DNA from 4 places in the Paenibacillus sp. FSL K6-1230 genome. Region 4 is predicted to be linked to each of the others. Evidence: riboswitches for the same ligand, from Rfam matches in the RefSeq annotation. Region 4 holds a riboswitch; each other region holds the start of a gene.
What was found. Region 4 has a riboswitch for cobalamin ahead of MKX74_RS25885 (energy-coupling factor ABC transporter permease). Riboswitches for the same ligand answer to the same signal wherever they lie in the genome.
Positions count from the first base shown of each region.

Region 1 (7,896 bases), 4.5 Mb from region 4:
TCCCTGTAATTCCAGCAAGTCGAATGGCAAGGGTCTCCAGCTTCCCAAGACTACCAGGCGGCTTCGTGAGTTGATCCAGGTGAGCCGAAGCTGCGCTCTCGGCCTCCTGATCAGCAATATTGTGTCTAATGGTATGTAAGAGCTGCTGTAATTCTTCATTCATAGCCTGCTATCCCCTTCGCAAATGTTGTTACTGAGCAGATCAAATAGGAGTGTAGAGCCGCTGCAAGCGGGGAGCCCTGTCGACCCTTGTTAAGCTTGCTGTTCTAATGAACGAAATGGAAAAGCTGATGAACAGCAAGCTTAAAGATGGACACTTCGTTTCTCTAGGGCTTCCCCGCTCTCCGCTTACCACGCTCTCTTCAGATCATTCAAACCCACAATCGTATTCGGTCAAGGTGCTAGTACTCTCCTTGAGTCTCTATCTATGTGATCTTCTACGCAGCAGCAGCTGCGGCGCACCATGATCGGGATGCTCAATGACCAGTGAATCAATATCATACACCTTACGAAGCGTGTCCTCCGTCAGCAGCTCCGACGGTGTACCACATATACCAGCTTGGCCCTCCTGCAGGATCAGCATGCGGTCACAGAACTGTGCTGCCAGATTCAGATCATGCAGCACTGCAACGATGGTGATCCCCGTTTCCTGCCGCCACTCAGACAGCAGCTCCATGAACTGAAGCTGATATCTGATATCTAGATACGTGGTCGGCTCATCCAGCAGCAGAATCTGCGGCTCCTGGGCCATCACCTTCGCCAGTGCCACTCGCTGCCGCTGACCGCCACTGAGCTGATCCAGTCTGCGCTCTGCCAATGGCAGCAGCTCCAGCTTCTCCAGCACCTGCTCCGTGATCTGACGCGTATCACCATCATGGTCCCTACCTAGCCAATCCTGATGAGGAAAACGCCCCATGTCCACGACATCCCGCACGGTATAGCCCATCGGAGGAAGCCCCTCCTGCTGGAGTACAGCAATGATTCTGGATAGCTCCTTGCGACGATATTCCGACACAAGGCGTCCCATAATCCGTACTTCACCCTTCCCAGGCTGCTCGACCCCGGACAAGAGCTGAATTAATGTAGACTTGCCACTGCCATTCGGACCGATGACGCCCCACCATTCTCCCAGTGCTGCGGACCAGTTCAATCCCGTGATGGCAGACACCTCTCCATATTTCTTATGCAGTTGCAGCACATCCACCGCGGGACTCTTTACACCAGAGCTTACAGTAGTCTTGCTCATATCCAGCCCCCTTCTCCCCGTCGCTTGCTGCGATAAAGCAAAAAGGCGAAGAACGGTGCACCGACAAAGGCAGTCACCACGCCCAAAGGAATCTCCACAGGAGCCAGTAACGAGCGGGCTGCCGTATCTGCCCAGACCATAAAGATCGCACCACCCAAGGCGGAAAGGGGAATAATGAGACGATAATCAGGACCTGTAATGAGTCGGATCATATGTGGAACGACGAGACCCACGAACCCGATCACGCCACAAATGGAAACGGCAGCAGCCGTTAATAACGTAGCTACGATCAGGACCCACAGCTTCGTGCGGTCTACCTTCACACCTACATGAGCGGCCTGACGCTCCCCGAGAGCCAGAATGTTCAGCACCCGAGCGCGATTCCACAGAAACAGGATGCCGACTAGCACATAGGGGAGTAGCAGGAATACATAAGGCCAGCCCTTCAGACTGAGACTTCCCATGGTCCAGAATAGAATCTCATTGACCGTCTCCTTGGACATAGCTGTTAGAAATGATACAACCGCACCCAGAAAGGACTGCATGACCACCCCGGACAAGATCAGGCTATTCGTGGGAATCCGCCTACCTTCCCGAGCCAGCGTAATGACGGCCCATAGGGTCGTAACTCCTGTAACAAAAGCGATCATCGGCAATGTCCATAGACCGAAGAAGGCATACTGCAATCCCCAATAAATCAGTACCGCTGCCCCAACAGCCGCCCCCGAGGACACCCCTAGGGTAAAAGGGTCCGCCAGCGGATTGCGTAGCACTCCCTGAAAAGCGGCTCCTGCCAGCGACAAGGCTGCACCAGCTAGCATACCCAGCAATACGCGGGGCAAGCGCACCTGCACAATAATCTGCTCAGCGGAAGCCTCCCAATAAGGCGTAATACTTTCCTTCAGCCAGGGAAGCTGATGCCCCAGAATGCCTGCAATATGAGAGATGGGTAGATGCACTGAGCCAATCCCCAGGCAGACGAGCAACGTCAAAAGGAGCAGCGCGCCACCAAGCGCTCCATAGCCTGCTAGTGAACGGATCATTTGAAGATTTCAGGATAGATTGCTTTGGCAACCTCCTTGAGTCCTTCCGTGACACGCGGGCCTGGACGGCTGATCAGATTATCCTCCAGTCCGAATACGCGGTTGTTGCGGATCGCATTAATCTTCGACCAACCCTGTCTCCCCTTGATGATCTGCTCCAGCGTCTCTCCAGTCTTCGAATCCACTACATTACTGCCGTATAGAATAACATCTGGATTCGCAGCAATCACCTTCTCTTCACTGATCGGATTCCAGCCCGTCATGTCTGATGCTATATTCATACCGCCAGCCAGCGTAATCATTTCATCCATGAATTCGCCCTTACCGACCGTCCAGCCTGGCGAGAACTCGACATACACCTTCAGCCGCTGGTCTTCTCCGATATTTTTGACGCCTTCCTTCACCGCAGCAATATCCGCCTTCATTTGATCCGTCACGGCTTGAGCTGCTACCTGACGATCTGCAATCTGTCCATAGAGCGTAATATTAGCCATCACATCGTCGAAGGTCTTGGGATCTGTCTTGAAAATCTGGATGCCAAGCGATCTTAGCTTGTTGGTAGCTTCTTCGCTTAATGAGATACCCGCAAATACTATATCCGGTTGAGCGGCAATGATAGATTCTTCATTCGGCTTTGTAATGCCACCCATTTTGGGCTTGTCCAGCGCTGCCTGCGGGTAATCATCGTAATCTGACACCCCAACGATCTCTTCATCCAGTCCAATAGCAAAGAGTGCCTCCGTCTCCGCCGGGGAGACAGATACGATTCGCTCCGGTGCTTTCTCGAAGGTGAATTCATGCCCTGTCGCATCCTTGACAGTAAGCGGATATTCCGTAGGACCGGCCTCCACCGCCTGTTGCTGCTCCTGCTCTGCACCTTGCTGCGTCGTCCCCTGATTCGCTCCGTTGCCACATGCTGCAAGCCCCAGTACGAGTAGTAAGGACAGCAGCCCCGTCATCCATATCTTCATTGTTCTCGTCATTATGATCTCTCTCCTGTCTTCTTTAATAAAATGGAAAACAAAAAACCGGACCTCTCACGAGGACCGGGTCGTTATAGTGTTCATTCCAGTGTATACGGCATGATCCTGCTGTATGGAACATCACTAAATACACGCCGTCCTTTCCTCGAAGGATCGTGGTACCAAGCAGAGTAGGCAGGTCTCCTGACTTGCTGGGTGCAGCATCCCGGCAGCCTTCCCGTCATCTTCCGCTGACAGTGGCATATTGCCGACATCCCCTAGCATACAGTGGCGGGACCGTGCCGGAATTGCACCGGCTTCCCTTTTCACAGCCTGCACTACATCTGCCACAGGCTGACCTAATCCGCTGAGATTATTGTAACATGGACAGCTTCCCTTGCACTTACTTAGTGATTATAGGCCAAATAAGATAGGCTTACAACCGCCAGCTACTGGTACAAGTGAACAAAAAACAACTTCCTTATTCCAGCTCTACAGGTCCAAGGTAGCTTCCGATGATGCCATCTGCTGTAAACGTAAGCTCTAGTCGGACAACCCCTCCCGGCTCCACCTGTACATCCCAGAAGTCTAACCCGGCAACGGTCATGGCAGCCAACTGACGAATAACTCCGCCATGGGTAACAGCCAGAACGGACAAAGGAGTCAAAGATGGCAAAGTGACTAAGAGAGTCGAGCCCTGCATATCCATCTGATCCACAGATGGGACCTGACCGCACAACAGCCGCAATGTATCCACAAAAGAGAGCATCCGGGCTTCCATGCTACTCCAGCTCTCACCCTGTGGTGGCGTGAATCGACGTGGATCATCAATCCAGGCTCGATATAGCGGGATCTCCTTAAGCGTAGCATAGGTCTCTCCCTCCCACGCGCCGAAATGCAGCTCACGCAGCCTTTCATCACGAATCGTCTTGGGCAGCAGCGCTGGAGCAGCACACTCCAGCGTCTCCAGACATCGCCGGAGATCACTGCTGTAGATACGGTCAAAGCTCTGCGCGGAGAGCCAACAGCCCAATGAACGAAGCGAATCATGTGCTTCTGCCAATAGCGGCTCGTCCGTGTGTCCTAGATAGCGTTTCTCCCGGTTCCACTGTGTAGCTCCGTGGCGAACCAGCGTTAGCTCCACTTTGTCGCGCATCGCTCGATCTCCTTTCCCATCCAAGGTGAATGGTGTAATATCCACATTCAATGATCTTGATTCATGGACCTCATAATCCGACACTGCTGAACGAAATGGATAACAAACCTCCAGATCAGCCTTTATTCATAAGTTATCCTGAGCTACACTAATTGACTTATGCGATGAGAAGCCAGATGACTGTAACAGCTAGACACAAGCCAACAAATAGATTACAGACTACGAACATAAGTCTTACTGTTCGGCGTATATGCTCAGCCTGCAGCTGCTCAAGTGGCTGTCCCATGTAAGCACGGAATGAACGGACACCATGGTATACATTATATCCACCAAGCCGAATGCCCAGCGCACCTGCCACAGCCGCTTCCGGGTAGCCACTATTCGGGCTGGGATGCTGACGAGCATCCTGCCGCACCGCCTGAATACTACCACTGACGCTGTTGCCATTCAGCCATGCTGCGATGAAGAGCAACAACGCAGTCAGACGTGCAGGAATATAATTGGCTACATCATCCAGACGAGCTGAAGCCCAGCCCAGATCCTTATACTTCTCGTTCTTATACCCAACCATGGAATCAAGCGTATTCACCGCGCGATAAGCCATCGCGAGCGGTACTCCACCAAGCAATGCGTAGAAGAGCGGTGAGATAATCGCGTCCACGATATTTTCAGCAACCGTCTCGACCGCACCCCGTGTAATCTCCGGCTCGTCCAGCTCGTTGGTATCCCGCCCAACAATCATGCCCAGCTCCTGTCTGGCTGCGGGCAGGTTCCCCTGCACCAGCTGCTGATATACCGCCATGCCAGCATCCTTGAGTCCTTTGGAGGCTATAGTTGTCGCTAATAGTATAATCTCAGCCCCGATAGCAAGCCACGGATGAAGTATGGCGAGCCCCGCAATAAGAAGCCAGGTTATTCCATAGGCTCCACCTGCAATGCAGAGGGGCAAGATCAGGCCAGCCCGTTTAAGCGCCTGAGGTGACTGCCATCTGCCCCGAATTCCTTTTTCCAGTAGAGTGATGCCCTTGCCCATTCCGATCACCGGATGTGGAATCCAGCGTGGATCACCGATGAGGCGGTCCAGCACATACGCTGCCGCAATAATGACACTAACGACCACTTCGTCGTTCCCCCTCCAGCACAGCTTCCATGACGGATAGCAGCACCTGATTAGCTTCCTGATCCTTGACCGCAATGCGAAAATGGCTGTCTGTCAAGCCGGGATACATAGCACAGCTGCGAATCAGTACACCACGACGTCCCAGAGCATCCTGAAGCTCTACCGCCTTCCACATTCCTGGTGCCCGAACAAGCAAATAATTAGTCTGACTCGCCGTCACTCCACAGCCCAGCTCGGATAGACCGCTTAGCAGACGTTGTCTTTCCTGAACAATCAGCTTCAGCGTCTGATCTTCGTAAGCTTGTCCACTGTTCAGACAGGCTTCGCCAGCCAGTAGGGCGAGTCCGTTCACACTCCAGGTCACCTGCTGGTCCGTCATGCGACGGATGACGTCAGGTGCAGCTAGCGCATAGCCCAGTCGCAGACCCGGAATGGCATAAAATTTCGTCATGGAGCGGATCAGGATCACACGTGAATAGCGTTCGAGGTCCGGCAGTAGTGTGATGCGTTCAGTTGCTGGAATGAAATCCATAAATGCCTCATCCAGCACCAGGTAAGTCCCTGAACGCTCAGCAGCCGCGGCAACAGCGAGCAGCTCTTCTTTCCCATATTGCACCCCGTTCGGATTGTTCGGCTGCCCCATGAACAGGAGATCCACCTCCGAGATCAAGCGCTCGATATCTTCCACATCCGCTCTCCATTGAAGAGAAGCCTTACCATATACACGGCTGAGGCTTGCCCCGAACTTGAGCGACAGCTCAGCATACTCCGAGAAGCAGGGCTCGACCAATCCGACCCGTTGTGGTCTTAATCCAAGCAGAATGAGTGCCATGCTCTCAGCTGCGCCATTGCCGATACTGATTCGTTCTGGAGAGACGCGTAGCCTTCGGCTTAGCAGACTCTTCAGAGAACGGTGTCCTGGATCTGGATACCTGATGACAGACTGTAACCCGTTCATCAAAGCCTCCTTGACCTCATCGGGTGGTCCGAGTGGATTAATGTTGGCACTGAAATCAAGAAAATCCGCCGCAGGCAAGCCGTACAGCCCGGCGGCCGTCTCCCTGTCTCCCCCATGTCCGTATATTTCAATCATACCGATTCATCCTTTCTGGGCGAACATGCCCAGTAGCTGGTTCCCATTATGGGGCCGTCCTTCCTGCTCCGTCAATTCAAAATCAGATCAGGCGGTGCAGAGAGCGTCTGTGAATGTTATAATTTTGATAGAATCGACAAAATACGTTCGACTTCGATGCGCATAATGAGGAATTTCAGTATACGAACTGACTCGGTTAGCAGAGCTGTCTTGCACATCCTAGGGACATTTCACCTTTTGTGCCATGCATTTCGCGCTACATACTTCGTGTGCCTTCTTCATGAAAACTTGAGAGCCTCTTGCTGAACGTATGCATTATGCCAGACAATATTGCTTAGACGGAGGAATGAACATGCTGTTCATCGACAATCAGGGCATTACCGACCCTGCGATTAATTTGGCAATCGAGGAGTACGCCCTCAAGCATTTACCGTTGGATGATAGTTACTTGCTGTTCTACATTAATAAGCCTTCCATTATTATCGGGAAGCATCAGAATACGGTGGAAGAGATCAACGCCGAGTATGTTAAGGACAATAATATTCAGGTTGTTCGTCGCCTGTCTGGTGGCGGTGCGGTGTATCATGATCTTGGCAACCTTAATTTCAGCTTCATTACCAAGGACGACGGACAGTCATTCCATAATTTCCGTAAATTCACCCAACCGGTAGTCGATGCGCTTCACGACATGGGCGTACCTGCGGAATTGACCGGACGGAATGATCTACAGGTAGGCGAACGCAAAATCTCTGGGAATGCCCAGTTCTCTACACGCGGCCGGATGTTCAGTCACGGCACACTGATGTTCAATCTGAATCTGGATGATGTACAAGCTTCGCTGAACGTCAATCCTGAGAAATTCAAGTCCAAGAGCACTAAGTCTGTACGCAGCCGTGTAGCCAATATTGCGGATCTGATGGACAAGCCGATGACGATTGAGGAATTCCGGGCGGAGCTGCTTCGCCATATCTTTGGCATGGAGGCCGAGCAGGTACCTCAGTATCAGCTGACCGAGCAGGACTGGAACAAGATTCATGAGATTTCCAAGGAACGCTATCAGTCCTGGGACTGGAACTATGGTCTGTCACCAGCAAGTAACATCAAGCATGTCAAGAAGTTCCCGGTCGGTCTCATTGACATTCGTATGGATCTGAAGGATGCTCACATCGAGGAGATCAAGATCTATGGTGACTTCTTCGGTGTAGGTGATGTTGCGGACATTGAGGACGCTCTGCGTGGCCAGCGCTATGAGGAATCGGCTGTGAGAGAAGCCTTG
Region 1 is NZ_JBBOCK010000001.1:1,352,796-1,360,691, reverse strand. It holds gene cobT (nicotinate-nucleotide--dimethylbenzimidazole phosphoribosyltransferase) at 1-163, opposite strand, end outside; gene MKX74_RS05945 (ABC transporter ATP-binding protein) at 422-1,246, opposite strand; gene MKX74_RS05940 (FecCD family ABC transporter permease) at 1,243-2,289, opposite strand; gene MKX74_RS05935 (ABC transporter substrate-binding protein) at 2,286-3,275, opposite strand; cobalamin riboswitch at 3,429-3,629, opposite strand; gene MKX74_RS05930 (histidine phosphatase family protein) at 3,733-4,407, opposite strand; gene cbiB (adenosylcobinamide-phosphate synthase CbiB) at 4,565-5,527, opposite strand; gene cobD (threonine-phosphate decarboxylase CobD) at 5,517-6,620, opposite strand; gene MKX74_RS05915 (lipoate--protein ligase) at 6,973-7,896, shown strand, end outside.
Region 1: another riboswitch for cobalamin. It lies ahead of MKX74_RS05935 (ABC transporter substrate-binding protein); the one in region 4 lies ahead of MKX74_RS25885 (energy-coupling factor ABC transporter permease).

Region 2 (7,896 bases), 4.8 Mb from region 4:
TATAGCTTGCCGTTCTCGGCAAAGGAAGTATTAGTCTCCATGGCTGGAGATGTGTGATTGGGAGCGAAGTCGATAATAACCTTGATTCCCTTGGCATGTGCTGCCTGAATCAGATTCTGGAAGTCGGTCATAGAGCCGAAATACGGATTGGTTGTCTTGAAGTCCCGTGCCCAGTAACCGTGGTAGGAGGTGCTGTTCACACCTGAGTAATTGATGACAGTATGGATGTTCTCCACCGGCTGCGAGATCCAAAGGGCGGTAATGCCTAGGTCCGTGAAGTAGTTGTCGTTGATCTTGTTAATTAGGCCCTGCCAATCCCCGCCGCAATAGAGTTTCAGGTTGGTGCAGCTGGCATCGTATGCCTCCCCGGAAGGATTATTGGAAGGATCTCCGTCCAGGAAGCGGTCAGTAAATACCTGATAGATGACATCGGTACTGAAATTCTGCTTGTTCGATACTGCCGTATCCGCATCTGCATACACTGAGGTCACGGGTAGGAAGGGAAGTGCGCTTCCAGCCAGTAGGCCGAGAGTTAAGGTGATACTTAGAATGAAGCGTCTGGTCACATTCAACAAGTTAATCCACCTTTCGTTAGGGTTGTAGTATCCTGCAATCATCAACAATGAAACGCATTCAAAATGAAAAGGATCAAATATGATTACAATTTCTGCTGAACCTGCCCTCCTTCCTGCATGCGAACAACCCCGGCACCTCCTGCTGGAGTTACCGGGGTTGTCCTAGACCTTAGGTCTAAAAGCATGGCCCTCGTGTTGTAATCACAACGTAATCATAAGAAATTAACAATTATTTTGTCAATAAATTTCTATATAGTATTTTTTTTCTTTTTTTGTATCTGAAAACAATTATGATGAATTATAGCGATCCGTCATGGAATGCATGAGCGAATTCAGGACTTCCCGGTGGGGAAACAGCTTGATGGGGATCAGCAGATCGCTTCGGGAATTTAGAAAGGACTGATTGTGTCATCCTGACGTGTTGGACAAAATAACGTTCTTGTCAGATCGGCTGGTTGCAAGATGATCATGCGACCAGCCATGATCTAAGTTCAGCCGATGAATTATCGTACTTCGAGTTTTAGCAGGCGGTATCCCAGTCCCTCAACCGCTACGTCTAGCTTAAGGTCGCCAGAAACCAGTGCTTCTCCGCTATAGGCATCACGCCAGAATGCTCCCTCAGGTACCGGAAGTTGCAGAAGCTGCGAGGTTTCCCCTGCATTTATCAGCAACCGGAATCGTTCATGACCGCTCTCATCTGAGCGCTCAATCACCAGGGACGCATCTTCTTCGGCGGCATGCACGACCCGCCAATGAATGCTTCGAAGGGCGGGATGAGTCTTACGCAGGGTGATGGTTCGGGTATAGAAGTCCAGCAGATCCCGGTTCTGCCGCTCCTCATCCCATTCCATGCACTTCCTGCACCCAGGATCGTAGCCACCCTCCAGGCCGATCTCGTCGCCATAATAGATGCAGGGGACTCCCGGATAGGTCAGCAGTAGCAGAACAGCGAGTTTCATCCGGCGCACATCACCATGACAGATAGACAACAGTCTGGGGGTATCATGGCTGCCCAGCAGATTGAAGGCCGCTTCCGTTACAGACTGCGAATAGGCCATGAACAGGCGCCCGATCTCTCCTACGAAGCCGAGGCTGTCCAGCTTGCCGTGGACGGCAAAATCCAGTACTGAATTCGTGAACGGATAGTTCATGACTGCATCGAACTGATCCCCCTGTAGCCACATGATGGAGTCATGCCAGACTTCTCCAAGGATATAGGCATCGGGCTTAATCGCTTTAACCGTCTCGCGGAATTCGCGCCAGAATTGGTGATCGACTTCATTGGCGACATCCAGTCTCCAGCCGTCGATACCGATCTCCTGCACCCAGTAACGTGCCACCTCAAGGAGATACGCCTTGACCTCAGGATGTTCGGTGTTCAGCTTGGGCATGATGGGCTCGAAGGCGAAAGTCTCGTAGGTAGGAATGCCATCCTCGATCCGTAGTGGCCATTCCCGAACGTGGAACCAGTCCGCATACCGCGAAGCCTCCCCGTGCTTCATCACGTCCTTGAAGAAAGGAAAATCGAGGCCGGAATGATTGAAGACGGCATCAAGAATAACCCGGATACCCCGCGCGTGGCAGGCGTCTACCAACTCCTTCAGCTTCTCGTTCGTGCCGAAATGGGGATCTATCGCCAGGTAGTCGGCGGTGTTGTATTTATGGTTGGTGCTGGCTTCGAACAGCGGGGTGAAATAAATGGCATTTACGCCTAGTCGATTCAGATGGTCCAGGTGATCCAGTACCCCCTGCAGATCCCCGCCAAAAAAATTGACTGGCGTAGGCTCGCCTCCCCATGGCTCTACGTTTTTGGGGCTGATTGTGGGATCGCCATTAGCGAAACGCTCCGGGAAGATCTGATAGAAGACTGCATCCTTCACCCAGGCTGGCGCTTCGAACATATCCGCCGAATGCAGGAAGGGGAAATCGAAAAATTCAAGTGGATGCTCCGGCAAGTTCGTCTCGAATCCCCGCTCGGTCATCCAGAGACGTTCGCCGTCTTTCTCCAACTCGAAGCCGTATCGTAATCTGCGGTATGGAGGCTGCACCTCCACCTGCCAATAATCGAACAGAGCATCGCTGGCGAACCTGCGCATCGGAAGAGTGCGAGCTGTGTGCTCCCAGGCGTATTTATCCCCGATGATGGCGGATACTTGCTCCATGTCGTTGTGACCTGTTCGCAGACGGATATGGAGGGTGTTGCGGTCATAGGCATACGACCAGTTCAAACGTGCACGGTGATAGATGGCTTCAAGTAGCATTGGACATTCACTCCTTGGATGGGATAATGGTGGTATTTCGGCCATGAACGCAAAAAAGGTACAACCTCCAATGTTGACGAGGTTGTACCTTTCGGCAGCATAGCCTTTAAATTATGTCATTATTATACAGTTGAACAGGTGAAATGTGAACCCTTCCGACCACATTTTTTACCAGGAGCATCAAGTGGATGTGGGAGCGCTTCATTTTGAGTTGAACGAGATGCTGAGAAAGTGGAAGAAAACAGAAAAACTTTGCTCATTCCGCCCATGCGCTTTATACTAGGAAAAGATAGATTGGGTTCTAAGACGCTGTGCTACGATAATGCTATTACGATATAGTGGTGGATTGGTATACCAACTGCATACATGGAACGGGTGCTCCATCCATAAGGATGGCTGCTTAAAAGGGAAGTCCGGTGCAATACCGGCGCGGTCCCGCCACTGTAACAGAGGAGTCGCAGCAAATGCCACTGGGTGATCCCCGGGAAGGTAGCTGTATGGACGATGATTCTGGAGCCAGGAGACCTGCCCGTTCAACAACACAGCAATGCCTACGGAAGATAGGAAGGTGTTACAGGAGTCCGATTTTCACCGAAAATCTGTCTATTTGGAGCGACTTTTTTCCGTTTTTTACACGGGAGAGGTCGCTCTTTTTGCTATGTGCGTAGCCTGCTCCATGAGGATGAAAGTATGCATCCTACTTCGTAATACAGTATTTCAGACCGGCAGCAATGCAGAACTGCAGAACTGCTTATTTCAGCTGCTTATTCATATCAGGAGAGGACGGCGAAAGGCGTGAGCCGATATATTGTACAAAGATTGCTCCAACTGGTCGGCGTGCTGCTGGGGATTTCCTTCCTGACCTTCTTGCTTACTTATCTGTCGCCGGGCGATCCTGCAAGGCTGATGTTGATGTCTACGGGAGTCACCCCTTCGGAGGAACTAGTCGCACAGGTGCGGACAGAGCTGGGGCTGGATCAGCCTTTTCTTGCCCGCTATGGCTACTGGGTCCTGCGGGCGCTGACTGGTGATTTTGGCATGTCCTATACATACGGACGTCCAGTGACGGAAGTTCTGCTGTCCAGAATGCCTGCTACGTTAGAGCTGGCTGGTGCTGCTCTACTACTGGTGGTGCTGATTTCATTTCCGCTTGGGATGACAGCCGCGATGCAGCCTAACCGTGCCAAGGACTATCTCATTCGGGTCTTTTCTTTTGCAGGACTGTCGATGCCTAGCTTCTGGCTGGGACTACTTCTCATGCTGCTCTTTGCAGTCAAGCTGCAGATTCTCCCGGTCGTGGGCAGGACAGGTGTCCGCAGTCTGATCCTCCCGGCCTGTACGCTGGCCGTACCGTTGATAGCGCAATATAGCAGACAGATACGTACAGTGCTGCTGGAGGAGATGTCTCAGGATTATGTAACTGGGGCCAGAGCCCGTGGGATACAGGAGAGGACAGTCATGCTGCGGTATGTTCTGCCGAATGCGTTGCTTCCGATCATGACGCTGCTTGGGATGTCCACGGGTGCTTTACTGGGCGGCGCTGCGATTATTGAGAGTGTATTTGTATGGCCGGGTGTGGGGCAATTGGCACTGGAAGCGATTATTGCACGCGATTACCCCTTGATTCAAGGCTATGTGGTCTGGATGGCTGTCATGTACGTGGCGATTAATCTGTTCGTAGATATCTGGGCACATGTAAGAGATCCGCGCCTCAGACTTGGGGAGGATGTCTAGATGAGCATGTTGACACAACGGCTAATACGGCTATGGATGCAGCATCGACTATTCTCTGTCTGGTTAGGCGTGGCTGGTCTATGGCTGCTACTCGCCATCCTCGCGCCTTTACTGGCACCACATGATCCCTATGCCACGGATTTCACGAGGGTGCTGCAGCCGCCAGACAAGCAATACCCCTTTGGAACGGATCAACTCGGACGCTGTTTGTTGTCTCGGGTGCTGTATGGGGCAAGGACCTCACTACTTATGACCTTTGTGTTAGTTACAGTGGTAGCTGCAATCGGGATGACGGTAGGTATCCTGGCAGGTTATGCAGGCAAATGGCTGGATACGGTGCTTATGCGACTTGCGGACACGCTTATGGCCTTTCCGGGCATTATCTTCGCCATTGCCGTTGCGGGAATGCTTGGTCCAGGTCTGCTTCATACCGTAGTGGCACTGTCTGTCGTGTGGTGGGCCAAGTATGCCCGTATGGTGCGAAGTATGGTGCTTCAGCACAAGCAAAAGGAGTACGTTACGGCGGCTGCACTCGGTGGAGCATGCCCCGCCCGAATTCTGCTGAGATATATTCTGCCCAATGTACTGCCACCTTTAGTCGTAATGGCGATGATGGATATCGGTGGTATGCTGCTGTCCATCTCGGGCTTGTCCTTCCTGGGTCTAGGCGCACAGCCGCCAGAGCCGGAATGGGGGGCGCTCCTAAGCGAGGGACGAAGATATATGCAGACAGCTGCTTGGCTGCTGATGTATCCGGGGCTTGCCATTTTTTGCACCGTGATGATCTTTAATCTGCTGGGAGATAGCTTGCGTGATGTGCTCGACCCCAGACATAGACGCTAAACAAGGAGGAGATATCGTGAATAGGTGGAACGAATTTTGGAATAGGCTGCAATATAAAAATGTGACGGTGTGGCTGGTGATGCTGCTACTGCTGTCTGCCTGTGGAGGGGGAGCAACAGGGAATTCCGGTGGAGGGGCTGAGGGCTCACAAGGAGCAGGAACGACAACAGACTCTGTAGCTACTGGAAATGAAGGGTCTGCAGGTGGTCACTTGAATGTGGCCTTGTTCTGGCTGGGAACAAATCTTGATCCAGCTGAGGAATGGAACGGCTGGACACTGACGCGTGCCGCTATTGGCGAGACACTCGTACAATTCGATGAGAAGATGCAGATGGTTCCCAAGCTGGCAGACCGCTGGGAACGTCAGGATGACAAGACGTGGCTGTTTCATATTCGAGAAGGGGTGACCTTCCATAACGGTAATCCCGTGACGGCCGAGGCGGTGCAGCATTCGCTCGAACGCTCCCTTTCGCTGAATCCGCGCGGCAGGGCCACGCTCCCGATAGCTTCCATGAGCTCAGAAGGGCAGAATCTTACGATTCGGACCAGTGAACCTTATGCTTCTTTGTTGGGCAATATTGCTGAGCCTTTATTTGTCATTGTGGACACGACAGCGGACACGGCTGCTTTTGCGAACAAGCCTGTAGCCACGGGTCCATACATGGTCACTTCCTATATACCGGAGCAAAAGATCGAAACGAAACGCTATGAAGGCTATTGGGGCGGTGCAGCCGAGGTAGAGAGCATTACGTTCAAGTACATCGCTGATGATAATACAAGAGCGATGGCTCTGCAATCCGGAGAGATTGATGTAGCGAGTAATGTAGGCCGCAGTCAGCTGCCACTCTTCCAGGATAGCTCCCGTTACAAGATTGATGAGATCCCAGGATTACGTACTCAATTTGTCTGGTTCAACTACAATAATCCGGCACTGAGTGATCTTGCCGTTCGCCAAGCGATCTCCTACGGCATTGACCGAGAGATGTATGCCAGCACGCTGGTAGGGGGGCAGGCAGCCAGGGGACCGTTCACTTCGGCGCTTCCGTTCGGCTACGACAAGATAACAGGCTATACCTATGACCCCGAACAGTCCAAAAAGTTACTGAGCCAAGCGGGCTATGAAGACCGCGATGGTGACGGCATCCGTGAGAAGAATGGGCAGAGGCTCGCCCTCCGCTTGATTCTGAATGCTTCCTATGAATCGGATTCCATTGTGGCAGAGGCCATGCAATCCCAGCTTAAGGAGCTTGGTGTTGCTCTGGAGCTGACTTCTTATGAGGATTTGACGGATGCACAGAAGAGTGGCAACTTCGATCTGGCGCTGACTAGTATCAATACGGGAATTACTGGTGACCCACAGTATATTCTGGACTTCTACTTCAAGACGGGGGCCGAGTGGAATATCGGTGGCTACAGCAATCCTGAGCTGGATACATTAATCAACAGCCTGTCCTCGGAATTTGAGACGGAACAGCGCTACAAGATTGCATCCAAGGCACAGCAATTGATTATGAATGATGCGCCTTATCTGTTCGTGACCTACACGCCAATCAACATTGTGAGCAAGAGCTCTGTCACAGGAGCAACCATGTACCCGATTGATTTCTACCTGCTGGATCGCCATATTCGGCTGGGACAGCAATGACTAGAGTTCTCGCTGACAGTGTACAGAGTCAGAATGAAGGCTCGGATAGCCTGCTGCGGGTAGAGCATCTAAATGTCAGCTATACGGCCAATGAGCGGCCAGCGCTGCATGACGTGAGCCTGTCGGTGAAGTCCGGTGAGGTTGTAGCATTGGTCGGTGAGAGTGGCAGTGGCAAATCCACATTGCTGCGGGCCGTGATTGGCCTGCTAGGAGCTGGTGGTCGGATTACAGCTGGAGGCATTATGCTGGAGGGCCGTTCGCTCACCGCTCTGGGTACACGCGATTGGGGGAGTGTTCGTGGGCGGCAGATTGGTATGGTATTTCAGGATAGTGGGGCTTACTTGAACCCTCTTCGCAGAATGGAAAGTCAATATATCGAGGCGATTCGAAGTCATTTACCATTATCAAGATGTGAGGCTTACCAGCTAGCTCTACAGCATTTGCAGGATATTGGACTGAAGGATCCGGAACGGGTTATGAAGGCATATCCGAACCAGCTAAGTGGAGGTATGAAGCAGCGCGCGGCCATTGCAATGGTTATGACACTGCAGCCGAAGCTACTGTTGGCAGATGAACCGACCAGTGCACTGGATGTGCTGGCACAAGCCAAGGTGCTGAAGCAGCTCAGGATGCTGCGTGACCACGAGCAGACAGGGATGATTCTCGTTACTCATCATATGGCGATTGCAGCTTCTATTGCTGATAAAGTGGGAATTATGAAGGAGGGAACCCTTCTGGAATGGGGCAGCACCTCACAAGTGCTTCAAGAGCCGCGTAATCCATATACTCGCGAGCTACTGGCGGCTGTACCGGAGCTACGGATATCGGAATGGGATAC
Region 2 is NZ_JBBOCK010000001.1:1,055,315-1,063,210, forward strand. It holds gene MKX74_RS04565 (alpha-amylase family glycosyl hydrolase) at 1-617, opposite strand, end outside; gene MKX74_RS04570 (glycoside hydrolase family 13 protein) at 1,079-2,836, opposite strand; cobalamin riboswitch at 3,193-3,383, shown strand; gene nikB (nickel ABC transporter permease) at 3,632-4,570, shown strand; gene nikC (nickel transporter permease) at 4,571-5,413, shown strand; gene MKX74_RS04585 (ABC transporter substrate-binding protein) at 5,430-7,058, shown strand; gene MKX74_RS04590 (ABC transporter ATP-binding protein) at 7,055-7,896, shown strand, end outside.
Region 2: another riboswitch for cobalamin. It lies ahead of nikB (nickel ABC transporter permease); the one in region 4 lies ahead of MKX74_RS25885 (energy-coupling factor ABC transporter permease).

Region 3 (7,896 bases), 1.9 Mb from region 4:
CATCTGCTGTCAGACGGTGATCCCGTTGAAATTGCTTGACGGCCGCCTCGGTCTTGACACCAAAGTAGCCTGTAAAGCCTGCATGAAAATATCCGAGCGCATGCAACTGCTCCTGCAGCTTCAATACATGCTCGCTCTGCATTCCTTTACTTAGTGCTTGGGCTTGCGCCGTATTGGGCATCACTAGCAGACTGCACAGACACAGAAGCGTCAACATGACGATCCATTTTTTCATGAGCTTATCTCCTCTTCTTCCTTTTGATACATTCGTGATCAGACTCATGCGCACATTCCTTCCAATTCGCATGAACCATCTGCCACATCCGTTGCAGTGTAACATATCCTTTTCCGCTGGATAACCTTCCATAGTCCTAACCTGCCTACTCCAATTTTCAGGAACAAGTTCCCAGCTTAACCTGCTTCGAAAATGGGTAAACAGCATGTCTTCGCCTCTTTAAATTCAGCAAACAACGATTTATATTTATAGGACTACGGTTACATTTTTGTTACTTTATTCACGGGTCATAAAATACTTGCATTTACATAGATATCTATGTATCATACAAATATGATACATTTTAATGCCGCATCCCTTATAGGGAAAACAAGAGATGCCATGAACAAGCTGATTGTAGCCGAGCTTGAGAAGCATCAGATCTTTGATATTGTCCCCTCTCATGGAGATATCCTGCTTCATCTCTACCAAGAGGATGGATTGTCCATCAAGACACTGGCTGACAGGATTCACCGTACCCAACCAACTGTGACAGTCCTGGTAGATAAGCTACAAAAGTTCGGCTACGTTCAGCGAATCAAGAGCCATCAGGATAGTCGTGTAACGTTAATTCATCTGACGGATAAGGGAAGAGAACTGGAGCCTGTATTTCGAGACATTTCAGACACCTTGAATCAAGCCATTTATGGCAGTCTAAGCCCGGCCGAGCAGGAGCAACTGGAAGTATGGCTAGGCGATATTTTGCAGCGTTTATCGACATAAGATGTGCGCTGTCTTTTTTTAACGAAATACATTGATGTCTATGCAATTAATGATTATCATGCGGCATAATGCACGCGCCACAGGCCATTCGTCGAAATGAGGTTGAACGATCATTGCGCAACAGAAGTTGCAAACAAGCACTTCAGGATTGAAGGCATTGGCCCATTTCAAGGCAGAGTCGCCATGTTGGATAGCTATGCAAAATGCTCATATAATATAGTACCTATATTCAATTTAATGGAGGAATCTAGATGAAACATGTAATCGTATTTGCACACCCGCACACTGACAGCTTTAACCGAGCCATTCTGAACACTACAGTTCAGGCCCTGGAGAGTAACGGGCATGAGGTCATCGTTCGTGACCTGTATGAACTGAATTTTGAGCCTGTACTGACTTCTGCAGACACAGCCGCGATGAGAGCAGGACAGACACCTGAGGATATTAAGACCGAGCAAGACTACATCACGGCAGCAGACATCGTGACCTTCATTTATCCGATCTGGTGGACAGGGCTCCCAGCCATTCTGAAGGGATATGTAGATCGGGTATTTGCCTACGGCTACGCATATGCTTATGAAGAGGCAGGCATTGCCAAGCTGCTCAAGGGTAAACAAGGCCTTATCATTAATACGCACGGAACACCGAAGGAGGTATACGACTCCATTGGCATGACGGATGGTCTGAAGATTACGTCCACGACTGGTATTTTTGATTTTGTCGGTATTGAATCCGTGGACCACCTTCTCTTTGGTGGAATTGGTAGCCTGAGCGAGGAAGCCTATGCTGATATTTTGAGCCAGATCAAAAACCGTATCAGCACACTGTTCCCTCAATAAGTCGAGCAGCTCATGAAGAAGCAATCTCCTCAGACTGCACTATTCAGCATTAGCAGAGCTTGATCAGTTGCACTAACAGCTACAATTCATGAACAAGGAAACAATATAAAGAAAAAACAGGGCTCAGAGGTCAATCACTGTATCATATGTGATATGACTCTGGCCCTTTATCTTCTTACAGAAACATGGCAAGGCTTCCCCTCTACTTGGCAACAGCCTCGGCACTGAAGCGCTCGAATCTGTACTTGAGTAGTCGCTCAGGCAGAGCCTGCAAGCGTTCCTCGTCTCTGGAGGCAACCGCCCAGTCGATTAGAGCATCATAGTCCGCCTCTTCTTCTATCCGTCCAAGCCAGATCGGGCCTTCCGGTGTCTGGATGGACACGACATTCGCAATGTCACACGGGCCAAGACAGCCGGTAATCGTGAGCTGTACGGATTTCAGCAGCTTCTCTTCCTTCCATCTACTCTTCAGCCGATCCATGGGAATACCTGGCTTGCCCTTCTCCGTTCGTCCGCAGCAGCAGCCGTTGCAGACCATCACTTGTCCTAATACTCTTCGTTTCGTTGTCACCTGTTCCATTTGCCCATTCACTCCTGTCCAATTGATTCCCCTCAACACACAACAACACCCCTGCATCCTTATCGGATCAGGGGTGTGTACATACGGAAATAAGCCTGCCAATACTGAGCTACCACAACAGGAGCCTCAGCATTAGGCAATCCTTCCTCCGGCATCTGGCATAGCGGGGCTTTCCCACACTAGCTACGAGATGCTATGTACACCGTTCCTTTCCTCGAAGGGGGTGCTGCTATCGACTTCAGGTAGGTCTTCTGGCTCCCGGATCTATACACAGTCTCCTGTCTTCCCCGGCCAATTGGCAGAGTGACTTGTCTTGGAGTTGTGCTCCCCGGTTACAGCGGCGGGACCGCTAGGGATTCTCACCCTATTCCCTGTTACCCTTTGTGAGATCACAAAGGCACCTGAATTCTAAATATGTTCTAGCTATACAAGCTATGCCAACATTCCACAAATCTTACGTAAGCTGAATCTGTACAGACTGGCCATGAGCTTATTCTGCAATCAAGATGGCACAGTCGCTGTATAGCTAACAGCTAATGGTATTGACACTTCTCCTCATTATATAGAATGATTCCAGCCTTGACGAGCCCCATTTAGACTAAGAGTTCAAAGCTACCGCTTCTGACATAAATCATACGCATTAGCTGACGTTCGTAAATTGACTTGTGTACAACGATGCATAGAACCCCTTACGCTCAAGCAGCTCTTGATGCGTACCCTGCTCGGCAATTCGGCCATCCTTCATAACCAGAATCAGATCCGCATCCTGAATGGTACTCAAACGGTGGGCAATGACGAAGCTCGTTCGGCCTTCCATCAATGTCTTCATAGCATCCTGAATATACATTTCGGTACGCGTATCCACGCTACTCGTCGCTTCATCCAGAATCAGAATGGCAGGATCGGCCAGAATCGCTCTGGCAATCGTTAATAATTGACGTTGCCCTTGGCTCAGATTACCTCCAGCTACCCCCAGATCCGTATCATAGCCATCAGGCAGACGTGAGATAAAAGCATCAGCATTCGCCAGACGTGCCGCCTGTACCACCTCATCATCGCTCGCATTCAGTCGTCCAAAGCGGATGTTTTCCCGGATGGAGCCCGAGAAGACATGCGCGTCCTGCAGCACCATGCCCAGTTGTCTGCGGAGGCTATTTTTGTCCATTTCCTCAATCGGTATATCATCAATACGAATACTTCCGCTGTCGATATCATAGAAGCGTGTCAGCAGATTGACGATCGTAGTCTTCCCAGCGCCCGTAGGTCCCACAAGAGCAATCTTCTGCCCTGCCTGCGCCTCAAAGGATACATCCGTCAGTATAGGATTGTCTGCACTATAGCTGAAGCACACCTTGCTGAAGACGACATCACCCTTTAGCTTACTAGTGCTGGTCAACTGGACCTGTTCTCTAGTCTGCGCTAGAGCATGGGATGGCCTACTCGCATGCTGGATCACACGGTCCCGATCATGATGACTGTCATGATGCTCTTCCCGTTCGGTCTGTCGCTCATCATACTCGGTCTTCATATCCATAATCTCGAACACTCTTTCCGCCCCGGCCACTGCGGATTGGATCAGATTATACTGGTTGGCAAGCTCGGTTACGGGGCGACCGAATTGTTTGGAATAGTTCAGGAAGCTCACAATGACACCGACCGTAGTCCAATCGTGAAAGGCCATCCAGCCTCCAATAGCTGCGATCAGCGCAAAGGTAAAGTTATTCACCAGGTTCATCACAGGCCCAACCATACCGGAATAGATCTGGGCTCGTTTACCTACTCTGTTGACCTGCTGACTAATGTTGCGAAAACGAGTGATCTCGTCCTGCTCGCGCCCGTATTGCTTAACGACCTTCTGACCACCGACAATCTCCTCGATGTATCCGTTCAGATCTCCAAGGTGGCGCTGCTGCTCTTTGAAATACTTTCGGGTTGCACGTGTAATCTGACGGGTAACCAGCAGCACCAGTGGAATGCTTAGCAGCGTCACGGCTGTAAGCGGAACATTCAAGAGCAGCATAATAACCAATGAGCCGATCAGCGTAATCACACTATTCAATAGCTGTGTAACGCTCTGATTCAGGGAGTTGGATATATTCTCAATATCATTCGTCGCCCTGCTCATCAGCTCACCATTACTGCGAGTGTCGAAGAACCGCACAGGCAACAGATGATATTTGGCGAAAAGGTCTCGACGCAGCTCCTTGACCGTTCCCTGGGAGACGCTGGACATGACATAGGCCTGAATCCAGGTCAGGGTGCTACTCAGCAGGTACACCCCTAGGATCAGCAAACATATACGCACCAAGCCGTTATAATCACGTGGAATAATATAATCATCAATGGCTCGCCCGATGAAATATGGGCCTGCAAGCGTGGCCAAGGCTCCCAGCAGCGTAGCCGCATACACCATAAATAGTCCCGCCCGCTGGCGGCCCAGATAGGTCCAGATCCGCTTTAGCGTAGCGATTGAATTCTCCGCACGAACTACGGGGACCGGACCTTGCCCGGGGCCAGGACCACCACCAGGTCCTCTACCGGGAACGAACATTCTCTGGGCTGGTGGCAGGCCTGCCTGAGCTCTATTATCGCTAGCTTTGTGCTCCGTTGGCTGTGACATAGCCATGCCCCTCCTCCCTATGCTGTGATCGGTAGATGTCCTGATAGATCGAGCTTGTTGACAGCAATTCTTCATGTGTCCCCTGCGCAGCAATCCGCCCATCCTCCAGCACGAGTATCAGGTCTGCTCCAACCGCAGTAGACAGACGCTGTGCAATAACAATGCAGGTCGTATCCTTCATCAAGTCCTCAAGAGCTTCCTGGATACGCGCCTCCGTCGCCAGATCCACTGCACTCATGCTGTCATCAAGGATGAGAATGGAAGGGCGCGTCAGGAGCGCACGAGCAATAGAGAGTCGTTGCTTCTGCCCCCCGGACAGGTTGACGCCCCGTTGTCCAAGCTGCGTATCGTAGCCTTCAGGCATATTCGTAATAAAATCATGAGCTTGTGCCGCCTTTGCCGCCGTGATTACTTCCTCATCCGTTGCTTCCGGACGACCATAGCGAAGATTGTCACGGATCGTGCCGCTGAACAGAAGTACCTGCTGCATGACCATCCCGATACTCCCTCGTAGATGATCCAGCTGCATACTCGGTAACGGTGTCCCATCGATTCGAATTTCACCTGCACTCACATCATAGAAGCGTGGAATAAGCCCGACCAATGACGACTTCCCGGAGCCTGTTGCACCGACAATAGCTACAGTCTGGCCAGGGTCTACCGTGAAGCTTACGTCCTTAAGCACCTGTTCACTCCCTGCCTCATCGTAGGCAAAGGACACATGCTCAAATTCAAGTCGCCCTCTGCGGATCACAGCTGTTGCTGCATCCGGCTCCTCTGTAATTTCAGAGCTGGTCGCCAGTACTTCATTGACACGATCCGAAGATACCTTGGCTCTGGAGATAAAGGCCAGCATACCGCCCAACATGAGCATCGACATCATCAGTTGTGTCATATAGTTAATGAAGGCGATCAAATTGCCGACAGCCAGCGTGCCGCCCCAGTGCTGCAGTCCACCGAACCACAGGACCGCCACAATACTGGCATTTAGAACCAGAGTAAGGACAGGCAGATTCAGCGCAATGAGCCGTACCGCCTTGATTGCAGTCCCAGTGTACTCATTATTCACTTGATCGAAGCGGTCTTGCTCGTAATCTGCCCGAACGAAGGCCTTGATGACCCGAACACCGAGCAGACTCTCCTGTAGCACCGTATTGACCCCATCCAACTTGGATTGCATGGCCGAGAATAAGGGAAACGAACGCTTGATGAGAAAAAACAGGATCAAAATCAGCACAGGCACCGATACCAGCAGTACCGAAGTTAGGCTCGGACTAATTGCAATCGCCATAATCAGACTTCCGATCAGCAGCATGGGAGTACGTACAAACATACGCAGGATCATCTGGGAAAAGTTCTGTAGCTGCACCACATCATTAGTTAACCGGGTAATCAGTGAGCCAGTCTTCAGACGATCGAGATTACGGAAAGACAACGACTGAATTTGTTCGAACAATCGAATGCGCAGATCATTACCAAAATTCTGTGAGGCCATGGCAGCAAAAATATTACAACCCACACCCCCCAGCAGACCAATGAAGGCCACGCCTATCATCAGCAGTCCGTTCCGCTGGATGTGTGCGATATCTCCCTTCATAATCCCGTCGTCCACGATGCTCGCCATCAACAGAGGCTGCAATAGGTCCATCGACACCTCCAGCACCATTAACAAGGGCGCCAGAATACAAAAAAGCCAATAAGGCTTCATGAACGATCTCAATTTCCACATACTAGCGCTCCTCTTTCTCTGTATTGGAGTCTTTATCGCTACGGGCAGGCTGCTGCTCCAGCCATTCCATCAGCTCTTGTCTCAGCTTGCCGAAGAGTCGGTTCAGCTCGGCCAGTCGCTCAGGCTCATCCCAGTAGTCGAGCTCGGCATCAGCGATGCAGCGTACCAGCTTGCCGCTCTCTGTGTCTGGGTCCTTCCAATCCGAATCCTTACGATCCGTAATGCTTCGGAACTCCGGACGCTTGGGTACATGACTCTCCGCGGGATGACACTGCTCATGCTCCAGAAGGAAGGCCGCTCCCGCTGCAGTGATAGAATAGACCTTCTTGTCATTTTGCTCCTCCATGCTGATTAACTCACGTTCCTGCAGCATTTGCAGCACTGGATAGATCGAGCCTGGACTTGGAATATAGCGTCCACCCGATCTGATCTCCAGTGATTTCATCATCTGATAGCCATGCATTGGCTCGGTGCGTAGCAGATCCAGTAGGGCGTATTTAATTCTACCCTTCCCGAAGAAGCGACGATTGGAATGCATATGTCCATGACGCAAGTAACTCACCTCATTTCAAATAATAGCTCAGGAGTAACCACTTCGTACTTGACTAAATCAAATTGGAGCGGGAGTCGCTGCAAGCGGGGAGCCCTGTCGACCGTTGTTAAGCTTGCTGTTCTTTGATCGAAGAGAACACCACAGTTGAACAGTAAGCTTAAAGGCGGACTCGTCGTTTCTCTAAGGCTTTCCCACTTTCCGCTAACGACGACGCTCATCAGAACTTTCAATCTGCATCTGATTACGATATATCGTAAAGCTAATATAAGATTACTGTATACGATATATCGTTATAATGTCAATATGTTCATATCAGAACTCATATCGCTGATGTCTGGGCATAGAGAGACGAGGATGACAACAGCCTACATCTACAACATCTACATCTACATCTACATCTACATCTACATCTACATCTACATCTACATCTGCATCCATATCTGCATCCATATCTACATCCACATTAACATGGACTTGAAGACTCGACACCAACATCAAAAAAGCCGACTCAGTAATCACCACAGTGATCCCAAATCGGCTTGGTCGTTATCATATTCAGTCAAGATTCTAGGAGATCT
Region 3 is NZ_JBBOCK010000001.1:3,935,844-3,943,739, forward strand. It holds gene MKX74_RS17370 (cell wall hydrolase) at 1-235, opposite strand, end outside; gene MKX74_RS17375 (MarR family winged helix-turn-helix transcriptional regulator) at 569-997, shown strand; gene MKX74_RS17380 (NAD(P)H-dependent oxidoreductase) at 1,249-1,836, shown strand; gene MKX74_RS17385 ((2Fe-2S) ferredoxin domain-containing protein) at 2,039-2,416, opposite strand; cobalamin riboswitch at 2,641-2,836, opposite strand; gene MKX74_RS17390 (ABC transporter ATP-binding protein) at 3,057-5,036, opposite strand; gene MKX74_RS17395 (ABC transporter ATP-binding protein) at 5,008-6,765, opposite strand; gene MKX74_RS17400 (PadR family transcriptional regulator) at 6,767-7,318, opposite strand; gene MKX74_RS17405 (hypothetical protein) at 7,631-7,807, opposite strand.
Region 3: another riboswitch for cobalamin. It lies ahead of MKX74_RS17385 ((2Fe-2S) ferredoxin domain-containing protein); the one in region 4 lies ahead of MKX74_RS25885 (energy-coupling factor ABC transporter permease).

Region 4 (7,896 bases):
AGTATCCTCAGCTGCCACATCTGCTACTGCGGTTGACGTCCCGCCAGACAGCTCGTTTCCAGCGGTAAGTACCGCTGCAGCTCCTTCCAGACGAGTCTCCAGAATACGCACAATCTTCTCATGTACTCCAATCGGTCTTCCGTACACGAATTCCACTTCAGGGTATTTTGCCTTCGCTCGATCGATTGCCATCGGAATATCAATCTTCGCGTGTCCTGCCGCGAACAGAATAATCGGAATTAGTACAACGCGGGTCGCTCCCCGATTCACGCAAGCCGTGACACCCTCTGCAATCGTGGGACGAGTCAGCTCCAGGAAGCACGTCTCCACACAGGTATCCGGTACTCTGGCTGCGATCGCCTCCGCAAAGGCAAGTAGCTGCTCATTCCCCTCCGGGTCGCGGCTTCCATGTCCGATCAGTAATATTGCATTCATTCAGTCTTCCCTCTCCTCTCAGGTTGTAGCTCTTAGTAGATTTTTTTGCTTACATTGATCCTTTATATGCTCTTAATCGCCACATACGACGTTCACTTCAACGGTAGCGGGTGCATCCTCATGACGGAACCCGGCCACAACACCGACACGTTTGAAAAATTTATGGAATCGCTCGTTTGGATGGCCCTTCTCCTTGTATTCCGCGACAACCTGCTCCACGACTGCGCCAATCTGCTCTTCGGTCAGACCTTCTGCGACAGACTGCGCAGGGTGAGCATTCCGGCCGAATTTCTTACCGCCCAAGAAGAGATCATAGCCTCCTTTGCGGTACACTACCCCAATATCCTCCAATACGGCACCGTAGCATGCCATGGCACAGCCATTTACAGCGACACTCGTTGTCTTGGGGGCCTTCAGACCACCTATTACAGCCTGCAAGCGCTCAGCGGTCGGCACGGCATCATTCTTCTCCATATCACAGAAGTCACAGGCCTTCACCTTGAAGACGTCCCCGATCGGAGACACAATGAGACTGGCTGCACGGAGGCTGGCTACCAGCTGCTCAGGCTCGGCACACGGCACACGCAGAATGATCTGATGGTCCGTCGTGTACTCTAGCTCTCCCTCTTCCCCGGCTAGTTCTGCCAACAGGGCCATCTGTCTGGCATTGAACTTCTTGTTGCCGACACCTGGTGCCACGCCTACCTCGAAGATAGGAGCACGTGGCGTCATAGCTGAGCTACGCGTTGCTCCACCCGCAGTGGCTGCTGTAGGGGACGTTGCCGGAGCTGGCGAGGATGCCAATACTGCCACGCCTCCGGTTGCTGTTACAGCTGCTGTAGTTGCGGACCCTGCTGTTGCCGTTGCTAAGCCTGCTACAGTCGCGCCTGTAGTAGCTTCGAGGCTTCCCGCTACAGCTCCACTATTCGTAGGTTGGCCCCACAATTGCTGAAAGGCAGCCTCCTCGCTCTCCGTGCCAGTAGATCCGGCAGCAAGTCTGCGTAGCGCATCTTCAGCCAGCGCGAGTGAGGAGAGGGCTGGCTGTGCGTGGTCACCAGTCTGTTCACCAATCTGTTTACCAGTCCATCCACCTGCCTGCTGGCTCATCGGTGTAGCTGATGCTGCTAGATTCACAGCTACACCAGAGCTGGATACAGGGGTCCCCGCATCCTGCGCTCCCGCCGAGCTTTCTGGCTCTGTGCTACTGGACTCCGTTGCACTAAGGGACCATGGCTCAGCCTCCGTCCGCAGACGCTCATGCGGCCGCAATGGCTGTACCTCGGCATCCAACGTATATTTGCGCTGATAGCCGCGCGGTGTCACGATCAGGCCATCATACTCCATCGTGGAGGAATTGCCGATGATGACCGTCGTCAGCATGCCGATATCATGATTGAGCATATCCTCAAGTGTCGTGACAATGACCTGCTGGCGATCGCGATATGCACTCTTGACCAGTCCTACGGGTGTCTTCGGATCACGGTAACGGAGCAACATCGCCTGCGTCTCCATGATCTGCCGGGTCCGCCGTCCACTGCGCGGATTATATAGTGCAATTACAAAATCCGCCGAAGCAGCCGCTTCAACTCTGCGAATGATAGTCTCCCATGGCGTCAAGTGATCACTAAGACTAATAGTGCAGGCATCATGCATGACCGGAGCCCCCAGCAATGAAGCACAGGACTGAATAGCCGAGATACCTGGCACGACCTCGACTTCGACGCCTTCTGCTCTTGTCCAGCCTTTCTCAATCAGCACCTCGTAGATCAGTCCGGCCATCCCATAAACGCCGGCATCTCCACTGGAGATGACCGCCACCTTTTTCCCATTCTCGGCCTGTCTCACCGCTTCCTGGGCACGACTCACCTCTTCCGTCATCCCTGTACGCACAATCTCCTGTTCAGCCGTCAACAGCGGCCGGATCAGATCCACATAGGTGTTATAGCCAATAATGACCTCGCTCTCCGCGAGAGCATCCAGTGCCCGCTTGGTGATATGCTCCATATCCCCAGGTCCAAAACCAATCACCAGCAGCTTGCCAAGTGTACTCATTCGTCTCCCCCATTCGATGAATCTCCATCATGTATTGTCATACTCGACTCTTGTTGAACCGTTAAGCATTCCCGCAACAGCTTCTTCATGTGCTCCTTGCTCCGAGGTGCAGGCCGTCCTCTCCGGAGTTCCGGCGGAAGCCCGAGCCATAGCTCGACGAGCAATGGCAGCGCAAGTCCTGCCCCTTCAAGCATCTCCTGCTGTGCCAGCACATCCTCCGGGCGCCCCTGCATACGACAGGTGCCCTTCTCTAGCACAATCACCCAATCCGCCCAGCTATACGCCAGATCCATATCATGGGTAGCCATGACTACCGTGGTCCCCGCAGCATGTACCTCAGCTAGTCCCTGCAGCATCATTTGCTCGGAATGGGGGTCCAGATAGGACGTAGGCTCATCCAGCAGCAGCACTTCTGGCCTTACAGCTAGGATTCCGGCAAGTGCCGTTCGCTTCTTCTGCCCCAGGCTCAGATGATGGACAGGTACCTCAGCAAGCTCTTGCAGCCTTAGCAGCTCAAGCACCTGTCTGGTTCGATCACCAATCTCCACCTCATCCAGCCCCAGGTTGCGCAATCCGAAGGCGATATCCGCCAGCGGCGTGTTCATAATAATCTGCTGCTCGGGGTCCTGAAGCACCAGCCCGATCCGTTGTCGCAGTGCTGCAAGCTGCTTCCTGCTGTAGCCAAGCCTCGCTCCAGCGAATTCCACGCTACCTTCAGAGGGCTGTACCAAGCCCACCGCGTGCAGAAGCATAGTAGACTTGCCAGAGCCATTGTGCCCGATGATGGCAGTTCGGCTTCCCTGTGGAATCGCTACCGACAGGTCCGATAATGCCGGAAGCCGGGTGTATGGATAGAGATAGGAAACTCCGTTCCATTCCAATATGAATTTCATGCTAAGACCACCTAATCATGACTTAATCCATGGGTAGGATCAGATTGGTACCTTTGACCAGATCACGTATGAGTGTAGAGCCGCTGCAAGCGGGGAGCCCCTGTCGATCACTGTTAAGCTTGCTGTTCTTAGATCTAAGATGAATAGCGGATGAACAGCACGTACCATAGCTCCAGCACAGCAAGAATAACCACGCCTGCCCAGCCCTCCATACGATACCTGAGCGGCATAGGGTCCGTGGCAGTCAGGTATAGCGGCAGCGTGCCGTCATATCCCCGCACAGCCAGTCCTTGCTCCAGTCCTCTGTATCGTCCCATCGTCTTCATGAACAATTGTCCCGCCATCGCAGAGGCATCCCTGATCATGGCGCGGGCACCACCTTTTCCCCCACGCAGCCGCCGTGAACGCATGAGCCCCGAAGCCGTGTCGGACAGAAAAAATAAAAAGCGGTACATAATGAGCATCAGCTCTGTAACAATGGCCGGCAGCTTCATTCGCGCCATTACGCCGAGCAGATCGGCGAATGGAGTAGTCAGGATCAGGAACATCAGGCAGGCAGTGCAGGCTCCTATTCGAACTCCTAGCTGCAGCGCCCGCTGAATGTGCTCTTGTGTCACATAGACAGACCATGTGTCCCTCGCCAACAAGACGATCCCGTGATCTTCAGGCGAGCCCATCTCCAGCAGCAACGGAGGCAGGCTCACGAGATAGAATAGGAATACGCTGCCGCTCAGGACGGCATAGAGCTTCCATGACACTGCCGCATATCCGACCGTCCAGACGACCAGCCAGCACCATAAAATAGCCTGTACCCACGGATGCGTCACGTAGGCTAGCAGGAGCAGCGCTACAGCGAAGCCGCATTTCCATACGGGCGAATACCTGCGAAAGCGACTGCCATACGAGACCGAATCAATGGTTCTTAGCATGAGACTGGGAGGAATGCATCACGCTGCTATTCGGTTGTTCATCTCTAGTCTCAGTCGATAGCGAGGCATCGGAGACGCTAGATACACTAGATGGATTAGATAGATTGTTGGCCCGCTGCTCTCTACGCCCTCGCATGAGACCGAGTACGTAGCCGATTAGCCCTGCACCCAGCGCGGCTTGAAGCGCGAACAGCATACTTTCCGTCTCGCCGGGAGGCTCCAGCAGCGGCTGGAACCATGGCTCATATTCCGGACTAATATCCTGAATGACCGCCTCTGCCGCTCCATCCGCTCCGCCAAAATCCCCCTGCACCAGCAGTAGTGGCAGAGCCGCCAGTAAAATGACCGCCACCAAGATCCAGACCACTTGACCTCTACTCATCATATTTGGCGCGCTCCTCTCTCATGACGGCTCAGGATGGATAGCTCATGAGGGCTGTAGGACTTCAACCAATTCCATAGCAGCACAGTCAACAAGCCCTCGGTTATTGCGAGCGGAATCTGGGTAATAGCGAATACGCCGCCGAACTTCGCAAAGGATGCCAGCACCCCGCCTTGAGCGGAAGGGAAGGCTAGTGCGAGCTGCAAGGAAGTAACAAGATATGTAGTCATATCCGCTACCGCCGCCGCTGAGAACACAGCAATGTTCTCCCTGCCCTTTCCCTTCATCAGGAGCTTGTACACGGCATAGCCTGCGAACGGTCCAGCTACCGCCATGGAGAAGGCATTAGCCCCCAGCGTTGTGAGTCCCCCATGTGCCAGCAGAACAGCCTGAAATAGCAGCACGATTGAGCCAATTACACTCATGGGTAGTGGACCCAGCATAATCGCCCCAAGTCCTGTCCCCGTCGGATGAGAGCTACTACCCGTGACAGATGGAAGCTTCAAGGCCGACAATACAAAGGTAAATGCCCCGGCCAGTCCCATCATCAGCTTCAGCTCGGGATGCTCACGCGTAATGCGGATGAGCCTGCGCACGCCAAGAGCGAAGAACGGAATAAACAATAGCCACCAGAACACAGCCCACCCGAGTGGCAGGAAGCCCTCCATAATATGCATCGCGTACACTTCCTGTGGAGAGGCCAGTAGGAAATACAAGGTAAAGCCAAGCACCAGTACAGCAAAAACCATCGATCGACGTCGTGTGAACACACTCTTTCCTCCATTCAATGAAATACCTATTATCGGCAGTTTGCATAATCGTACTGTGGATGATAGTCGCTCGATGGTTGTATGCAAAATGCTCACTATATGTGCTTAGTCTGGTTGTATGTCGTCAGGCGCTCCCTCTCACAGGCGGAAGAATCCATTAAAAAAGACCCTGATCCTGTTCGGATCGGGCCTCAAATATGTACTCAAATAACAACGAGAAGCACAGCCACCCCTTCACTACTGCAAGGCACACCTGTCCCAGGCTGCGCCGCATAGTCTGCCGTCAACCTGAACACGAGGATTCAGCAAGCCTGTGTGAACTTTAGCTGGTCACTTCTCAATTGATTCGGTACACCTTGCTCCTCTCCGCGAAGGACTACGGTGAAATAGACTGGGTAGGTCTCCTGGCTAAGGCTCGTTGGTCTACTTCGTCTTCCCCGTGTAGTGGTACTCGAGTGACGTGATGAAGTAGACCTCCCCTTTACAGTGGCGGGACCGCTCGGGATTTGCACCCGATTCCCTGTTACCCTTTGTGTGAAGCAAAGGCACCCAGTCTGTGGCTGTATATGATTATGCTCTCTATGATACCCTCGCCCCGTCACCAGCGCAAGACAAAAACAGTCCCGCATAGGCTTGCCTCAATCAGTCGAGATTCGCTTGGCTCAGGACACGTCTGAACTCCTTCTTAAGTGCCGTTGCTCTTCCGGCCACAAGCAAGCCATAGCTGGCAAATTCGCAGGCACGGGCAATATACCCGTCCTTTACAGCTCCACTCCATCCGCATAGACAGCATACGAGCCGTATTTCTGATCCATAGGATATGTAGTAGAGGTGCCCAGCGCTTGCTGGACATCCTCCAAAGGTGTCTCAAAGGGGAACGGTATCCGTCCCTCTAGTACAAAGGCTTGAAATGTCTTGCCTAGCTCTCTGTTCATGCTTCTCCTTCTGGTGCCTTGATGTTCCATTTGGTCCCGAGCGTTTGCGGCGTATAGGCCTGCAATTGTCCGATTAATTCCTCAGCCTGCTCCGCGACCCGAATCAGATTCTGATGCGTCTCCCCGGCGAAGCCTTCCCGTACGCTATGGCGAATCAGCTCTACCAGAGGATCATAATAGCCGTTCACATTCAGCAGTCCAATCGGCTTCGTATGGATACCGATCTGGGCCCAGCATAGCACCTCGAACAGCTCCTCAAAGGTCCCCAGACCACCGGGCAAAGCAATGAAGCCATCTGCCAACCGATTCATGGTCGCCTTGCGCTCATGCATGTCGGCTACCTCGACCAGCTCCGTCAAGCCGGTATGTACAATCTCGCCGCGAAATAGCCCTGTCGGCATGATCCCCGTCACCTGTCCGCCATGCTCCAGCACGGCATCTGCCACTGCTCCCATTAACCCATAGCTGGAGCCGCCATAGACAAGGCGAATTCCTTGCTTCGCGAGTGAAGTACCCAGAGCAACAGCCTGCTCTCGATAGTTCGCAGATCGTCCGTCATTCGACCCTGCAAATACACAAATGGATTGCAATCACATCAGCTCCTGTCCGCAAAATAACGTCCCAGCTCTACCATCATGCTGCCCATCCGTTCTTCCTCAGGAATAACCCGTGGCTCAACGCCTTCCTCCCTCATCGCCTGTGCTGTCACCTTGCCTATAGCTACGGCTACCACCTTGTCACGAAAAGCCTCCAGCATCTCATCGAACTGCCCCTTCTCACGGGCATACGCTGCGAGGAAATGAATCTGCGGACGACTGGTGAACGTGACTGCATCCAGCTCGCGAGTAACGATACTATGCAGCAGCTTCTCCAGATGCTCCTCCTGTGGCGGAATATGCTTGTAAGGAAGGACTTGCGTGACATCCGCGCCTCGCTCTGTCAGCCAGGCGAGCAGCTCTGGCGCAGACTCGCCATGAAGCTGGAGGATCGCACGTTGTCCCTGAAGCTGTGTCTCGCCAAAGGAACGAATCAGCCCGCTTGTACTACCGTCGTCGTCCCGTACACTAGGCGTAAGACCTCTCTTCTTCAGCGCATTCACGGTCTTGTAGCCGCGAGCGGCAATATTGGAGTGCTGCAGCACCGCCAAGAGGCGCTCCGCGACGCCTGCCTCTTCAGCCACACTGAAGATCGCGTCGAGTCCCATGCCCGTCGTCAGAATCACCCATTCCGGTGGAGCCGCAAGCCATTGCTCCAAGGATTTGCGCAGCTCCGCATCATCCAGAAACACCGTCCCCTGTGCTGGAAGCAGCCAGGCGGTACCTCCCATTTTCTCTACCAATGTTGCCATTTCTGCTGATTTGCGCGGACCCGCCAAGGCTACGATTTTACCTGCCATACGTTGTGCCACCATGCCATCCTCCCAATCCTTCAATTCATCTTATCTTGCTTCTGAACAGATCATTCCGCTTACATCGTCGATTCAGGGCTCTAGCTCGCAAT
Region 4 is NZ_JBBOCK010000001.1:5,835,324-5,843,219, forward strand. It holds gene MKX74_RS25860 (sirohydrochlorin chelatase) at 1-435, opposite strand, end outside; gene cobJ (precorrin-3B C(17)-methyltransferase) at 508-2,487, opposite strand; gene MKX74_RS25870 (energy-coupling factor ABC transporter ATP-binding protein) at 2,484-3,380, opposite strand; gene cbiQ (cobalt ECF transporter T component CbiQ) at 3,515-4,309, opposite strand; partial or broken gene MKX74_RS25880 (energy-coupling factor ABC transporter substrate-binding protein) at 4,428-4,691, opposite strand; gene MKX74_RS25885 (energy-coupling factor ABC transporter permease) at 4,691-5,440, opposite strand; cobalamin riboswitch at 5,839-6,029, opposite strand; gene MKX74_RS25890 (hypothetical protein) at 6,223-6,396, opposite strand; gene MKX74_RS25895 (LOG family protein) at 6,393-6,986, opposite strand; gene MKX74_RS25900 (uroporphyrinogen-III synthase) at 6,992-7,804, opposite strand.